Streptosporangium sp. NBC_01755: one gene and its partner. The protein of the gene in region 1 interacts with the protein of each later gene in a pairwise test. Links are inferred from orthologs where the notes say so. Each region holds a gene or a part of one and is shown on either strand. Other genes may lie near its edges. The genes, in order: OG884_RS30160 and OG884_RS18040.

Region 1 (7,923 bases):
GGTTGACCCAGAAGGTGGCGACGGGCCGGAACCCCGGGTATTTCTTTGCCACCTGATAGATGATTCCGACCGCGGTGTCCTTGGCGGGCGTGCCGTCCGCCTCCAGGGCGAAGTGGCTGTGGTGACCGTCGTCGAAGGTCAGCACGACCGGGTACTTGCCCGCGGGGATGTCCATCCTGCCGATGGCGAACTCCCGCGCGGTGACCGGCACGTAACCGTCCCTGGCGAGCATCTCCAGCTCCTTGCGCAACTGGGCGGGCGTGCGGTCGATCGACGCCAGCCGCTTGCCGATGATCCGGTGGTACATCAGGATCGGGACCATGCCGGCCTCGTTGGCCTTCACCTGCCGTGCGAACTCCGGCGACGCGGTGACCGGCGGCGGCAGCTCGGCCGAGGGAAGGTCGGGCGTCGGTGAGGGGGCCGCGGGCGGCTGGGACGGACCGGGCGCCGCCTTGCCCGCCCCGGAGGCGCCCGGGGCGCCGGATGGGGCAGGCGGAGCGGGGAGCACGAGGAGCACCACCACCGCCACCGCGACGACCACCACATTGGTGAGCATGATGATCTGCGTCAGGGGGATTGGACTCCGCACAGCACTCCCGGCCCATCGAGCTTATTCGGACTGGATCACCAGCCTAGAACAGACTCGGACAGGCCCGACCAATCGGCGGAGTCCGGCCCTGCCTGAGGGGCGGTCACCCGCCCGCTCGGAGGTGGTCGTCAGCGCCCAGCGGGACCCGCGGGGAGCGAGCGATGTTCATCCGGCCGGCGACCGGCTCACGCGCGGTCCCCGGCGCCTTGAAGGCGGCCGTCAATGCCCGGTGTCTTGGAGGCGTCCGGTCAGTACCCGGTGTCTTAGAGGCGTCCGGTCAGTACCCGGTGTCTTGGAGGCGTCCGGTCAGTGCCCGGCGTCCTCCCAGGTGCGGCCGACGCCCACCGAGACGGCCAGTGGGACGCGCAGGGCGTAGGCGGCGTTCATCCGGTCCGTGACCAGGTCGCGCAACGTCTCCAGCTCACCGGGGGCCACCTCGAAGACGAGCTCGTCGTGGACCTGCAGCAGCATCCGGGAGCCGAGCGCCGCCTCCTTGAGCGCGCCCTGCACGTTGAGCATGGCGACCTTGATGATGTCGGCCGCCGAACCCTGGATGGGCGCGTTGAGCGCCATCCGCTCGGCCATCTCGCGGCGCTGGCGGTTGTCGCTGTTGAGGTCGGGCAGGTAGCGGCGCCGACCCATGATCGTCTCGGTGTAGCCGTCGTTCCTGGCCTGCGCGACGATCGCGTTGAGGAAGTCGCGGACGCCGCCGAACTCCTCGAAATACCCCTCCTTGAGCGCTCTGGCCTCGGAGACGGGGATGTTGAGCTGCTCCGACAGCCCGAAGTCGGACAGTCCGTAGGCGAGGCCGTAGTTCATCGCCTTGATCTTGGCCCGCATCTCCCCGGTGACCTGCTCGGGCTCGGTGTCGAAGACCCGGGCCGCGGTGGCCTTGTGGAAGTCGTGCCCGGACTCGAAGGACGCGATCAGCGCCTCGTCGCCGGACAGGTGGGCCATGATGCGCAGCTCGATCTGGCTGTAGTCGGCGGTCAGCAGGGTCTCGAAGCCCTTGCCGACCACGAAGCCCTGCCGGATGCGGCGGCCCTCGGCGGTGCGGATCGGGATGTTCTGCAGGTTGGGCTTCTCCGAGCTGAGCCGCCCGGTGGCCGCCACGATCTGGTTGAACGTGGTGTGGATGCGGCCGTCGTCGGCGATCTCCTTGATCAGGCCCTCGACCGTGACCTTCAGCTTGGCCTGGTCGCGGTGGCGCAGCATGATCGTCGGCAGCTCGTGCTCGGTCTGGGCGGCCAGCCAGGCCAGCGCGCCGGCGTCGGTGGTGTAGCCCGTCTTGGTCTTCTTGGTCTTGGGCAGGTTGAGCTTGACGAACAGGATCTCCTGGAGCTGCTTGGGCGAGCCCAGGTTGAACTGCTCGCCGCCCACGGAGGCGTGTGCCGCCTCGACCGCCTGCTTGACCGCGGCGCCGAACTCGGCCTCCAGGCCGCTGAGATACTCCCGGCCGGCGGCGATGCCGGCCCGCTCCAGCTCGGCCAGCACGGTGACGAGCGGCAGCTCCACGTCTCGCATCAGGTGAATACCGCCCAGCGGCTCCAGGAACGCCTCCAGCGCGTCGGCGAGCTCGCCGACCGCCAGTGCCCGCAGGGCCAGGTCTTGGGCGGCGTCGTCGTCCTGGTCGTCGAAGAGGCTGGCCTGGCCGCCGTTGTCGGCCTCGCCGCGCAGCTCGCGCCGCAGGTAGACCCGCACCAGGTCCTCCAGCGGGAACGAGCGCTGCCCTGGCGTCGCCAGGTAGGCGGCCAGCGCGGTGTCGCAGGTGAGGCCGCGCAACTCCATGCCCTGCGCCCACAGCGCGAGCATCGGGCCCTTGGCGTCGTGCACCGCCTTGGACTTCGAGGAGTCTGCCAGCCACTCGCGCAGGGCCGCCTCGTCGGCCTCGGTCAGCGTGGTCGGGTCGATGAACGCGGCCCCGGCCCCGGCCGCCGCGATGGCGATGCTGTCGACACGGCCGGTGCCGCTGCCGTACTCGCCCTTGAAGGCCAGGCCGACGCGGCCCTCGGGCAGCGCGCGCAGCCACGGGTCCACCTCGTCGGGGCCGAGGGTGACGACCTCGACCTCGAAGCCCTCCTCCGTCGCCGCCTCGGGCGAGCCGATCGTCTTGAACAGCCGGTCGCGGATCTCGCCGCGGAACTCCAGCGTGTCGAGGATCTTGTTGATCTCGTCGCGGTCGGCCGCGCCGACCGTCAGCTCGGAGACCTCGTGCTCCAGCGGGACGTCGCGGATCAGCTGGGTGAGGCGCCGGTTCATCAGCACCTGGTCGAGGTGGTCACGGAGCTTGTCGCCGACCTTTCCCTTGACCTCGTCCACCCGGTTGACCAGCTCCTCCAGCGAGCCGAACTCGCGGATCCACTTGGCCGCGGTCTTCTCCCCCACGCCGGGGATGTTCTTCAGGTTGTCGCTGGAGTCGCCGCGGATGGCCGCGAAGTCGGGATACTGCGCCGGGGTGAGCTCGTACTTCTCCAGGACCGCCTCGGGGGTGAAACGGGTCATGTTGCTGATGCCGACGCGGGTCATCAGCACGGTGACCCGCTCGTCGACGAGCTGCAGCGCGTCCCGGTCGCCGGTGACGATCAGCACGTTCATGCCCTGCCCGGCGGCACGGGTGGCGAGGGTGGCGATCAGGTCGTCGGCCTCGTATCCGGCCAGCGACAGGTGCGGCACGCGCACCGCGTCGAGCACCTCGTGGATCAGGCTCATCTGGCTGCGGAAGCTGTCGGGGCTCGCGCTCCGGTTCGCCTTGTAGTCGGCGTACTCCTCGTGGCGGAACGTCGGCTCGGAACGGTCGAAGCAGACCGCCACGTGGGTCGGCCGCTCGTCACGGAGCACGTTGACCAGCATCGAGGTGAAACCGTAGACCGCGTTGGTCGTCTGGCCCGTGGTGGTGGAGAAGTTCTCCTCCGGCAGGGCGTAGAAGGCCCGATAGGCGAGTGAATGCCCATCCAGCAGCAGGAGACACGGACGAGTGGGGGTCGCTTCGTTCTTCGGCACAGCGAAAGCCTAGTCTCCTGATACGACAGAAAGCCTGACTCACCTGACAGGAGACATCCCCTTGACCATGACCGACCCCGACGAGGCCACCCTGCCCATCGAAGAGCAGATGAGCGCCGCCCACCGGAACACGCTGATCGAACGGATGGGCATCGTGATCACCGATGCCACTCCCGAGCGGGTGGTCGGCACGATGCCGGTCGAGGGCAACATCCAGCCGCGCGGCCTGCTGCACGGCGGCGCCTCGTGCGTGCTGGCGGAGACGCTGGGCTCGATCGGCGCGCTACTGCACGCGGGCCCCGGACGCATCGCCTTGGGCATCGAGATCAACGCCACCCACCACCGCTCGGCCACCTCGGGGCTGGTCACCGGCGTGGCCACCCGGCTGCACGGCGGCCGGACGCTCACCAGCTACGACATCGAGATCGTCGACGAGCAGGACCGCCGGGTGTGCAGCGCGCGCCTCAGCTGCATGCTGCGCGACGCCTGAACACACCCGGATCGCCTTTTTGCCATTGTCGGGCGACGATTCCGCTACGGTGGGTGACGGCGATGCCCGCGGGGAGGCCGAGTAGAAAACGTACGGGGTCGGGGAAGCTCCATACGGCGCCAAAGGCCTCCCCCGGGCTCGTGAGATGGCCGCCCCGTCGGCCTCTCCGAACGGCCCGCCCCGATCACGCTCCGGTGCGCCGCCCCTCCGCGTCCGGTGGGCTCGCGGGCACCCGCGCAACCGCCCCGTACCGCCCGTACCGCGTGAACGCGCACGGCCCGCGCCGAGCGGGCACGGGCCGTGCGACGTGAGGCTCAGATATCCGTGTGCGTCGGGTCGAGCACGCGGCGCAGGAAGGTCTTCGTGCGCTCGTGCCGCGGAGCGCCGATCACCTGCTCCGGGGTGCCGTCCTCCACGATCACGCCGCCGTCCATGAACACCACCCGGTCGGCCACGTCGCGGGCGAACGCCATCTCGTGGGTGACCACGAGCATCGTCATCCCCTCCTCGGCGAGCTTGCGCATGACAGTGAGCACGTCACCGACGAGTTCCGGGTCGAGCGCCGAGGTGGGCTCGTCGAAGAGCATCAGCGCCGGGCTCATGGCCAGCGCCCTGGCGATGGCCACCCGCTGCTGCTGGCCGCCGGAGAGCTGGGTGGGATAGGCGTCGCACTTCTCACCGATGCCGACCTTGTCCAGGTTCTCCCTGGCGATCTTCTCGGCCTCGGCCTTGCCCCGCTTCAGCACCCGGCGCTGCGAGACGATCACGTTCTGCAGGACTGTCATGTGCGGAAACAGGTTGAACTGCTGGAAGACCATCCCGATGCCGCGGCGGGCGGCGTCGATGTCGACGTCGCGGTCGGTCAGCTCCACTCCGTGGACGACCACCCTCCCCGACGTCGGCTGCTCCAGCAGGTTCACACAGCGCAGCAACGTGGACTTGCCCGACCCCGAGGGGCCGATGACGCAGACCACCTGGCCGGGGTCGACGGCGAAGTCGATGCCCTTGAGAACCTCCAGCTTGCCGAAGCGCTTGTGCAGGTCACGGATCTCGACCGCGTGGTTCACCGGAGTCACCGTCCCTTCGCCTGGCGCTTCTCCAGCCGGGACGCGAGATAGCCCAGCGGGATGGTGACCAGAAGGTATGTCACGCCCACGACCAGGATGGGCGTGGCGTTGGCATGGGTCGAGGCCATGTCGTTGCCGAACTTCGTGAGCTCGACGTAGTCACCGGAGACACCGAGGAACAGCACCAGCGAGGAGTCCTTGAGCAGGGACACGAACTGGTTGGTCGTCGGCGGGATCACGATGCGCACGGCCTGCGGGATGACGATGGAGATCATGGCCCGCGTGTACGACATGCCCAGCGAGCGCGCCGCCTCCATCTGCCCCTTGGGCACCGCCTGGAGTCCCGCCCTGAGCGTCTCGGCCATGTAGGCCGAACCGACGATCGTCAGACCCAGGATGCCCTCGCCGTAGGTGCCGCCCGGCACCTGGAAGCCGCTCAGGGCCAGGGGCAGGAACAGGATGAGCAGGAAGATCAGCAGCGCGGGCAGGCCGCGGAAGATCTCGATGTAGGCGATCGCGATCCACCGGTAGGGCCGCACCGACGACATCCGCATCAGCGCGAACAGCAGACCGAGCAGGAAGGCGAAGACGAAACCGCCGACCGAGTAGATGATCGTGTTCTTCAGCGCGATCGTGAACAGTTCGGGAAGCGTCTTCTCCGCGACGTCGAGTCTGGCGAAGTTCTTGCCGAGTTCGGCCCACTCGATGCTCAGGGCCAGGAAGACGACCACGGCCGCCAGTACGACGTATTGGACGGCCCGGCTGATCTGCTGTCTCTTACGGGGACTGAGCCCACTCCCGGCGGGGGCGCCCCCACCGGGAGTGGGCTCGGTCGTCGTTGGCTGGTCCGTCATCGGTTAGCCGAGCTCCCCGGGCTTCTTACCGAACCACTTGACGAAGATCTGCTCGTAGGTGCCGTCCGACTTGGCCGTGGTGATCGCGTCGTTGATCGCCTTGAGCAGGACCGGGTCGGCGCCCTTCTTCAGGCCGACGCCGTACTGCTCGCCGGTGTCGAGGCTGGCGACCAGCTCGAACTTCTCCGCGATCTCGGGCTTCTTCAGCCAGGTCAGGACGACGGGAAGGTCCTGGACGATCACGTCGACCTGGCCGGACTGCAGGCCGAGCAGTTCCTTGGGAGAGTCGGCGAACTCCTTCGGGTCCATGCCCTTGCCCTTGACGTAGTCGAGGCCCGTGGTCGAGGCCTGGGCGCCGAGCTTGAGGCCCTTGGCCTTGACCTCCTCCAGGGTCGCGACGCCGGCGCCCTTCTTGGCCAGCAGTGCCTGCGTGGCGTCGAAGTAGGGCTCGGAGAAGTCGATGTTGGCCTTGCGCTCCTCGGTGATCGTCATACCGGCGGCGGCCACGTCACACTTGCCCGCCGCCATCGCCGCGCCACTCTTGATGACGGCGAAGTCGATGTCGACGATCTCCTGTGTCAGGCCGAGCTTCTTGGCCGCCAGGTCGACGATGTCGACGTCGAAGCCGACGACCTTGTCACCCTCCTTGAACTGGAACGGCTCGTAGGGCAGGTTGGTGCACGTGGTCAGCTTGCCAGGGGTGATCACCTGCGGGCCGGCCGCGGCCGCGGGAGCACTCGCCGAGGCACCATCGCTCGGGCTCGCGGTGGTGGCCTCGCCACCACCGCAGGCCGCGAGGCCGAGCGCACCGGCGACGACCATCGCGCCCACCGTAAGCGCACGACGGGAAACAAAACTTAGGCCCACAAAGGCCTCCTTACGGTCAATGTCGCTTCTTGTATGGATACCTCAGTGCAGGTCATGCTCCATCACCTGCACAATCGTGCAGATCACCGGTATGACACAATTCGGACAACAACCGTGTCAGGAGCCCCCCGTCCCACACCCTGCTCCGGTACGGATCGGGATGCGAGCACTTGCCTGATCGCCAACGCCATCCGGGCGAGCCGTTGAACCTCGGAGCCGGACTCGGTTACGTTGCCCGATATGCGTGCCCTCATGATCCTGTTCAGCGGTGCCGCTCTCACCGCCACCGTCCTGTCCGGCTGCACCGGAGAGGGACCGGTCGCATCCGCCTCCCCCTCGGCCACCCCCACCCCGACCTACGAGCTCCCGCCGCGCCCGGTACGGCCGGGCGAGAGCCCCGTCAGGGCCGCGCCGGTGACCGACGGCGACACCCGGTTCCAGGTGATCGGCCTGCAGAAGGGGCTGAGCGGCTTCTTCGGCAGCCACGCCGAGTGGCAGGCCAAGGGCCAATACGTGGTCGTACGGATCCTCGTGGAGAACCCCGGCCGCACCAACTCCCGCTTCGACGCCAAGCGGCAGAAGCTCATCACCGCCGACGGCACCGTCCACGCGATCGACAAGTTCGCGCAGGCCATCAAGCGGCAGCCGGACACGCTTCCGCTCGGCGCCCAGGTCAGGATCGAAATGGACCTGTGGTACGACATCCCCGCCGAGGCGAAGGTCTCCGCGATCATGCTGTTCGGCGACCCGCCCCTCGGCGTTGGGGGCACCACCGACGGCGTGCGGGTACCGCTGTCCTGAGCCTCCCCGACATGTGCGGGCCCACCGCGCGCCGACGCGCGGCGGGCCCGTCCATCTGCCATGAAAGGCGCCGGGTCAGGCCTGCTCCTCCGGAGCCGAGGCAGCGGCGGGAGCACCCGCCCCCTCCTCGACCAGGTCCTGCGACACTCCACCGCCCAGGTAGGCGGCCTGCACGGCGGGGTCGTTGAGCAGCTCGTCCGCGGGCGCGCTCTTGACCACCTTCCCGGTCTCCAGGACGTAGGCGCGGTGGGCCAG
Region 2 (7,806 bases), 2.5 Mb from region 1 along the record:
GGTTGAGCTTCGACCTGGACCAGCCAAGTTGTTCGGCGGCGGCCTCGGTTGTCAAGCCGGTGGTCGCACGCAGGGTGCGCAGCTCACGCGACAGACGACGCAGGCGGACCGTGGAGTACTTCATGCGGTCAGTGTGCCGCAGCTCAACCGGCTCCTCCTGCTCAACGCAACAAATATGTGCGATGGGATTGCCAGCCTGAGATTCTCACGTCATCATGAGGCTCGTCACACAGAGTAGGGAAGTTCGAGCAGTCGGTGACAGGCTTACGCCCGTGCTGACGCAAGCAGCCTTGACGCAAATCGGGCTTGTCAACGGTGTGGGCCACCGTCAACAAGTCCTTGATCAGGAAGGCGCTCCTCACCCATGACCAGGCTTGGTGCCCCAGTCCTCGACTCGCAGATGGCAAGGGAACGCTGCGGTTGCTTCGCCGACGCTGTGCCGATGCCGATGGGGTGCGCTGTCTGCGGGCACGCGCCCTTCGCGCACGGCTGCCCAGACCGGCCCGCCGATCACGAGTACGCCCAGCCCTCCGGCGATCTGATGGCCACGCGCCTGGAGGCCCGCCGCACCGGGGACCGCTCCTTGCCCTGCTTCGAGTCACTCGCCTTCGCGGCCCCGGCCGAGGTGATTGCGTTCATACCTGCTCAGCGGTCTGCCGAGCAGGACCCGGCCAAGGTGATCCCGATACCACCTACCCCACGGCTTCCCGAACAGGCCCTGGCCGCCGAGCCCGCGATACCGGTACCGCCGCCCAGGCGGGCCCTCTGCCGTCTTCCCCCGATACTCCCGCCCAGATCCGCCCCGGCTCGGCACTGGACGTCGCCTCGCGCCCCGTCACAGGCGAACAACCGCCTGTTCCCCAACCGCGTAACGGTCACCTCGTCTCCGTACCGGCCACCCGGCCCGTGCGGCGCACCCCTCCGTGTCCTGCCCTGCCCCATGAAGCGGGCCCGTCCTCCGCTACCAACGTCCGGACGGGCCCTTGATCGGATGGAGGTCCAATCAGTGGACGATGTTAGATCCAGCACCCCCGAACCGGCCATCCCCGGCCGGCGGCTGATCCTCAGCGACGCCGGACGGCTGTGGGCCAGCCGGGAGCAGCCCTTCCCTCTGGCCGCGTTCCACGCCGGGGCCGAACGTACCGTCGACGCCGACACCCTGGAGGCCCTGCGCATCGAGACCGATCGGCAGGAGACCATCGCGCGGGAGGCGCAGGAGCAAGCCGGGCAGGTGATCTCATGATCCAGCGACGGCCCGCCCGTCCCCGGGGCCGCCACCGCGACGGCCAGGCCGCCCCTCCCGTGCCCTGCTACACCTGGGACCACGAAGCCCGCGCCGAGGCCGCCATGCTGGAGATCACCTGGCCGGGATGGGCCGTCCTGTACGGCACCGGCAGCCGCCTCTTCCACGCCATCGCCACCTGGCCCACCCCAGAACCCTTGCTCCTGTGCGACCGCACCATCGAGGGGCTCAAGGCGCAGATGCGCGAGGCCGAGATGACCGCGCTCCTGCACCGCTGGGCACTCACCTCCACCTCAGCCGACATCGGCCACTTCTGAGCAGGCACGGCGGCCCCATCCCTTCCCTGGTCCAGGCCGCCGTGCCGCCCACGACGTACCACGCGGACGCGAATAAAGGCGCCCGCGTGGTACGTGACGCCATACGGGACAAAGCGAAGCAGTGAACGCCCTGGCCGGGATCGTCGTGGACGTTGGGGTGGCCGGGGACGGGGTCGGGCCCACGAGAGACGGGTGGGCTGCGACCACACCTGCTCTACTTATCGCAGGTGCGATGATATAAGGGCAGCTTCTTTGCCAATTGCCATGGGTATCGCCTCTTGAGGCCTGAATATGCGAAGGTATCGTGATTGTCGGTGACGACGTTCTGGGTCGGCACGGTGAAGTCAGTAAGGAGCCCTCGTTGTTCAGGCGTCTTTCCCGGTGGGCCACGATCCCCATCGCCCTCACATTGGCCGCCGGCCTGTCCGGCTGCGGTTCCAGCGATCCAGCCACCTCCGCCTCCTCCGGCGGGCCGTCCGGGGGCGGGGCCACGACGCTGACCGTGTTCGCCGCCGCCTCGCTGACCGGCACGTTCACCGAGCTGGGCAAGACCTTCGAGGCAGCGCACCCGGGCACGACCGTGCGGTTCAACTTCGGTTCCAGCGCCACGCTGGCCCAGCAGATCGTCGAGGGCGCCCCGGCCGACGTCTTCGCTTCCGCCAGCCCGGCCACGATGAAGACCGTCGCCGACGCCTCCCTGGCCGCGGCCCCGGCCACGTTCGTGCGCAACACCCTGCAGATCGCCGTCCCCGCCGACAACCTGGCCAAGGTCGACGACCTGGGCGACCTGACCGATCCGAAGGTCAAGGTCGCCCTCTGCGCCGAGCAGGTGCCGTGCGGCGCGGCAGCGGTCAAGGCACTGGACGCGGCCGGATTGAAGGTCACGCCGGTCACCTTGGAACAGGACGTCAAGGCCACGCTGGCCAAGGTCTCGCTCGGCGAGGTCGACGCCGCCCTGGTCTACAAGACGGACGTGATCGCCTCCGACGGCAAGGTCCAGGGCATCGACTTCCCCGAGGCGGAGAAGGCGATCAACGACTACCCGATCGCGACCCTGTCCAAGGCGCCCGCCCCCGAGGCGGCCAAGCAGTTCGTCGATCTGGTGCTGTCCCAGCAGGGCAAGGACGTGCTGACCAAGGCCGGCTTCCAAGCCCCCTGACCCGCTACCGCATCACCCGCGAACGGGTGCACCATCCCTGCCGCACCGAGCCGTTCATCGCCCTGAACTGGGCCGATCCACCCGAACCGGCCGACCTGCCCTGCCCTGCCCTGCCCCTGTGGCCTCAGGCACTGGACACACCGCTCCGCAGGCGCGCCTCCGGCCAATGCCGGTACGGCCTCCCGCACTTATTAGGAGCCTTTAAAGGCATAAAGTAACCCCCCGCAGTCAATCGACTGCAAGCGGTAATGTACGTTTGTGGTCATGATCGCATCGATGCGGCGAGTCGCACAGCGCGGAGGCGCAGCCTTCGCGCTAGGGCTTGCCGTGCTCGGTGCCGTCGTGTTGATGCATCTGGCGTTGTGCGTGGTGGCCCCCGCCCACTCGGGCCATCATCGGGCCCCCGGCCCCTGGCTGCCGGCCACGGCGAACGCCGACGTGAGCGCCGCCGGAGATGCCGACGCCCCCACCGGGCGTCTCACCCTGATCGGCGCGGGGACTCCGGCGGAACACCTGCCGTGCCCGGTACCGCCCGTCGACGAGGATCACCACCTGTGCGGTGCGGCTGCCGGAGCGCAGATCACCGGCGTGCGCGCCTTGGTGCCTGCCGGCCCGATCACCGGTGACCCTGTGGTGGCCGAGGAGGCCGTGACGCCTCCACCGCCACCCGCGCGGCGTCGCGCGCGACCGGTCCGTCCGCCGCCCGGGGTCGCGTTACTTCTCCTCAAATCCGTTTCCCGGATATAGCCCGCCCCTCGGGCCGCCAACGACTCCACGCTCCTGCTGAGCGGTATGAGCCGTCGTTCGCGCGCGCCCGTCAGCGAGCCAATCACATCGCATCCAGGGGAAACGGATCATGACATATACACTTAGTTCACCGCAGATCACTGCGAGTTCGCCACAGATCGCCACCACCTCGCTCAGCCAGCTGATCACCGGAGCCACCTGCCACGCCCCCGAGCACGTGGTCGGCAACACCCCGGTGCTCTGGATTCCGGAGATCGCCTCGGGGCAGGGGCGCGGGTTCTGGGCGAAGCTGGAGGGCAGCAACCCCGGAGGGATCAAGGACCGCTCCGCCCTCTACATCGTCGAGCGGGCACGCGAGCGCGGCCTGCTGCGACCCGGGGCCCCCATCGTGGAGTCCACCAGCGGGACCTTCGGCCTGGGCCTGGCACTGGCCGGCATCGTCGGTGGCCACCCGGTGACGCTGGTGACCGACCCGGGCATGGAACCGCTGATGCGCCGGCTGCTGTCCGCCTACGGAGCGCGCGTCGTCGTCGTCGGCGAACCGCACCCGGTGGGCGGCTGGCAGCAGGCACGCCGCCAGCGCGTGCGGGAACTGCTCGGCGAGCATCCGGACGCCTACTGCCCGGACCAGTACAACAACCCCGACAACGTCGCCGCCTACACGGGACTGGCCACGGAACTGGCCGGTCAGCTCGGGCGGATCGACGTCCTGGTGTGCAGCGTGGGCACCGGCGGTCACAGCGCCGGAGTCTCCCGCGCGCTACGGCGCTTCTATCCCGACCTCCGGCTCGTCGGCGTCGACACGATCGGCTCGACCATCTTCGGCCAGCCCGCGCGCGCCCGGCTCATGCGCGGCCTGGGCAGCAGCATCTACCCGCGCAACGTGGCGTACGAGGCATTCGACGAGGTCCACTGGGTCGCACCCGCCGAAGCGGTCTGGGCCTGCCGGCGCCTGGCCGCACTGCGGTACGCCACCGGCGGATGGAGCGTCGGCGCGGTGGCCCTGGTGGCATCGTGGCTGGCCCGTACGCTGCCCGGTCACGCCCGGATAGCGGCGGTCTTCCCCGACGGTCCGCACCGCTACTTCGACACCGTGTTCAACGACGACTACTGCGCCGAATGGGGCCTGCTCGGCGCACCGGCGGCGACCGACCCCGACGAGATCGCCCATCCCGCCGAACGCGAGCTGACGCGCTGGACCCGGTGTACGACCGTGCTCGACCCCACCACCGGCGCCCTGGCGAAGTGCGACGGGGAGACACCCACGGCCGTTCCGGGAGGCGGTGTGGAAGCGATTCCCGAGGGTGATGTCCGCGTCGAGAACACCGCCGCCGAGAGGACACCCTCCAAAACCGAGAGGGCGCCCTCCGAAGACGGAGGGGTCCGACGGTGAGAAGCACCCTGGCCCTGGCCCGCTCATCCGAAGACGGAGGGGTCCGACGGTGAGAAGCACCCTGGCCCTGGCCCGCTCCTTCGACCGGCCGGTGAAACTACTCCTGGTCAACCAGCTCACCATCAACACCGGCTTCTACATGCTGATGCCCTACCTGGCCGGTCATCTGTCGGGAGCGTTGGCGCTGCCGGCGGCACTGGTCGGCCTGATCCTTGGCATCCGCAACCTCAGCCAGCAGGGCATGTTCCTGATCGGCGGCACCCTCGCCGACCGGCTCGGCCACAAACCCATGATCATCGCGGGCTGTGGGCTGCGCACCCTCGCGTTCCTGATGCTGGCCGTGGCCGACTCGCTGCCCATGCTGGTGACCGCCTCGGCCCTGACCGGGTTCGCCGGCGCGCTGTTCAACCCCGCCGTACGGGCCTACCTCGCCCAGGAGGCCGGAGCGCGGAAGGTCGAGGCGTTCGCCGCGTTCAACGCCTTCTACCAGCTCGGCATCCTGATCGGGCCGCTCGTCGGCCTGCTGCTCAACGCGGTGGCCTTCAGGCTCGTCTGCCTGGTCGCGGGCGTGATGTTCGCCGTGCTGACCATTGCCCAGCTGCGGGCCCTGCCGAAAGGGGAGCGCCCGCGGACCGAGGACAGCCGGGGCGTGCTGCTCGACTGGCGTGAGGTGATCGGCAATCGCCCCTTCCTGCTGTTCTCCCTGGCCATGATCGGCTCGTACGTGCTGAACTTCCAGGTCTATCTGGGCCTGCCGCTGGAAATCCGCCGGATGACGAGTGGTGAGCTGGGGGTCACCCTCGTCTTCGTGGTCTCCGCGGTGATGACCATCGCCGGTCAGGCCCGCCTGACCGCGTGGGCGACCCGGCGGTGGCGACCGCCGCAGGCCATCGCCAGGGGCCTGGTCCTGATGGGGTTCGCCTTCACCCCCCTGGCCCTGGCCGCCCCCTGGGCGGGCAACGCCGGCCACTCCGGCGGCGTCGCCGGAGTGCTCGTGCTGCTCCCCGTCCTGGGGACGGCGGTGCTGCTCAGCCTGGCTACTATGATCATCTATCCGTTCGAGATGGCGACCATCGCCACTTTCGGCGGCCGGCACATGGTGGGTACCTACTACGGGCTTTACAGCACCCTGGCCGGGATCGGCATCGCCGCGGGCAACCTGCTCACCGGGTGGGCGCTGGATCTGGGCGCGCGGACGGGTCTGCCGAGCCTGCCGTGGCTGGCCCTGGCGCTGATCGGCCTTGGCTGCGCCGCGGCCGTCGCCGCCCTGGATCGATCGGGACGCCTGGCGACCTCACCGCAGACCGCTCCGGCGCCGGCGTGACGCGCCTCGGAGACGGCGCGGCCTCGCGAAGCGGGTTCCGGCGGTCGGCTACCCACCGCCGACCATCTCGGCGGCCTGCCGCGCGGGATCCCACCCGCGCAGCAGGCCGCGGGTGACGGCCGTGACCGCGCAGCGCTGGGCGGCGTAGGCGAGGGCCATGGTGTGGTGTTCCCAGGAGAAGTCGGCGACGGCGTCGGCCACCAGGAACGGCTGCAGGTCCTGCATGAAGGCGTCGCAGGCGGTCATGAGGCAGCCGATGTGGGCGTAGACACCGCAGACGATGATCTGGTCACGGCCCATGGCGTCCATCCGGGCGCGCAGGTCGGTCCTGCAGAAGGCGCTGTAGCGCCACTTGGTGAGCAGGATGTCGGCCGCCGCGGGAAGGAGGCTCGCGACGATCTCACTCTCCTGCGAACCGGGGATGCCCGAGCCCCAGAAGTCCTGGAGCAGGCCGCGCTGATGGCTGCTCTGGCCGCCGGGCTGCATCGAGTAGACGACCGGGACCCCCAGCCCGGCGCAGGCCTCGCGCAACAGGCCGATGTTGTCGATGAGCCCGGTCAGCGGTGAGGCACCGGCGGCGAAGGGTGCGAGGAAGTAGTTCTGCATGTCATGGACCAGCAGGATGGCTCGGCGCGGATCAGGGCGCCAGGCCACCCGGTTCTCAGGAAGATCGCCTTCTCCCGGCAGCGGGTAGGAGGCGATCTGGGGAAGGGCCACGGGCACTGTCTCCTTTCCTACGACGGTGGGCCAGACGGTGGGTCAGCGGTCCTGGTCCAGGCCGACGGCGCGGAGCATGGTCTGGAACTTGGCGGTGGTCTCGGCGAGCTCGGTCTCCGGCACCGAACCGGCGACGATTCCCGCACCGGCGAACAGCCTCAGGGTCTGGTCGGCGACCTCGGCACAGCGGATGGTCACGACCCATTCGCCGTCGCCCGTCGCGTCACCCCACCCGACCAGGCCGGCGTACAGGCCGCGGTCGAACGGCTCGATCTCCTCGATGGCCTGGCGCGCGGCGCTCGCGGGGGTGCCGCAGACGGCGGGGGTGGGGTGCAGCATCATGGCCAGCTCCAGCGACGTGACCGCCGGGTCGTCGAGCACGCCGGTGATCCGGGTCGACAGATGCCACATGGAGGCGGTGGACAGCGGTGAGGGCCCGGCAGGTACCGAGAGTTCCCGGCAGTACGGGCGCAGGGCCTCCACGATGCTCTCGATCACCAGGGCGTGCTCGCGGAGATCCTTGTCGGAGGTGAGCAGGGCGCGGGCCCGTTCACGGTCGATGACAGGGTCCGGGTGACGGGGTACGGACCCGGCCAGCGGGTTCGTGGTGATCTGGCGGCCGGAACGGGAGACGAGCAGCTCGGGGCTGGCCCCCAGCAGCGTGCGGGTGGTGGCGGTGCTCGACGGCAGGTCGACCGCGTAACCGTAGGCCTGCGGGTCACGCCGGACGAGGTTGCGCAGCACACGCCCGACGTCGACGGGGGCGCCCAGGGTGACGTCCAGGGCGCGGGCCAGCACGATCTTCTTGAGCTCTCCGGCGGTCAGCTTGGCCAGCGCCTTCTCCACACCGCGCATGTAGTCGCCGGGGTCGGGAACCGGGCCGAATCCGGTGAACGTGCCCGTGAC

Evidence for each region.
Region 2: the proteins of OG884_RS30160 (region 1) and OG884_RS18040 interact in binary tests that used the Escherichia coli proteins (3 or more experiments, as listed by UniProt). The link is inferred for Streptosporangium sp. NBC_01755 from one-to-one orthologs.

Annotation. Positions count from the first base shown.
Region 1 is NZ_CP109131.1:6,351,165-6,359,087, reverse strand. What follows is about bases 2,532-5,388. They hold OG884_RS30160 (hotdog fold thioesterase), read left to right. Parts: upstream 2,532-3,698; coding sequence 3,699-4,079; downstream 4,080-5,388. Other genes in these bases: OG884_RS30150 (amino acid ABC transporter permease), read right to left, coding at 5,152-5,388; OG884_RS30155 (amino acid ABC transporter ATP-binding protein), read right to left, coding at 4,394-5,155; polA (DNA polymerase I), read right to left, coding at 2,532-3,589. In the rest of the region: OG884_RS30170 (polysaccharide deacetylase family protein), read right to left, coding at 1-589; more of polA, read right to left, coding at 896-2,531; more of OG884_RS30150, read right to left, coding at 5,389-6,000; OG884_RS30145 (ABC transporter substrate-binding protein), read right to left, coding at 6,004-6,822; OG884_RS30140 (DUF4352 domain-containing protein), read left to right, coding at 7,108-7,668; OG884_RS30135 (ABC transporter ATP-binding protein), read right to left, coding at 7,744-7,923. UniProt on the Escherichia coli protein: Required for optimal enterobactin synthesis. Acts as a proofreading enzyme that prevents EntB misacylation by hydrolyzing the thioester bound existing between EntB and wrongly charged molecules.
Region 2 is NZ_CP109131.1:3,833,238-3,841,043, reverse strand. Bases 5,067-7,806 are described here. They hold OG884_RS18040 (isochorismatase family protein), read right to left. Parts: upstream 6,901-7,806; coding sequence 6,232-6,900; downstream 5,067-6,231. Other genes in these bases: dhbC (isochorismate synthase DhbC), read right to left, coding at 6,943-7,806; OG884_RS18045 (MFS transporter), read left to right, coding at 5,067-6,183. Also shown: OG884_RS18080 (helix-turn-helix domain-containing protein), read right to left, coding at 1-124; OG884_RS18075 (hypothetical protein), read right to left, coding at 511-639; OG884_RS18070 (hypothetical protein), read left to right, coding at 1,007-1,243; OG884_RS18065 (hypothetical protein), read left to right, coding at 1,240-1,560; modA (molybdate ABC transporter substrate-binding protein), read left to right, coding at 1,922-2,719; OG884_RS18055 (hypothetical protein), read left to right, coding at 2,996-3,466; OG884_RS18050 (PLP-dependent cysteine synthase family protein), read left to right, coding at 3,576-4,859; more of OG884_RS18045, read left to right, coding at 4,909-5,066. UniProt on the Escherichia coli protein: Involved in the biosynthesis of the siderophore enterobactin (enterochelin), which is a macrocyclic trimeric lactone of N-(2,3-dihydroxybenzoyl)-serine.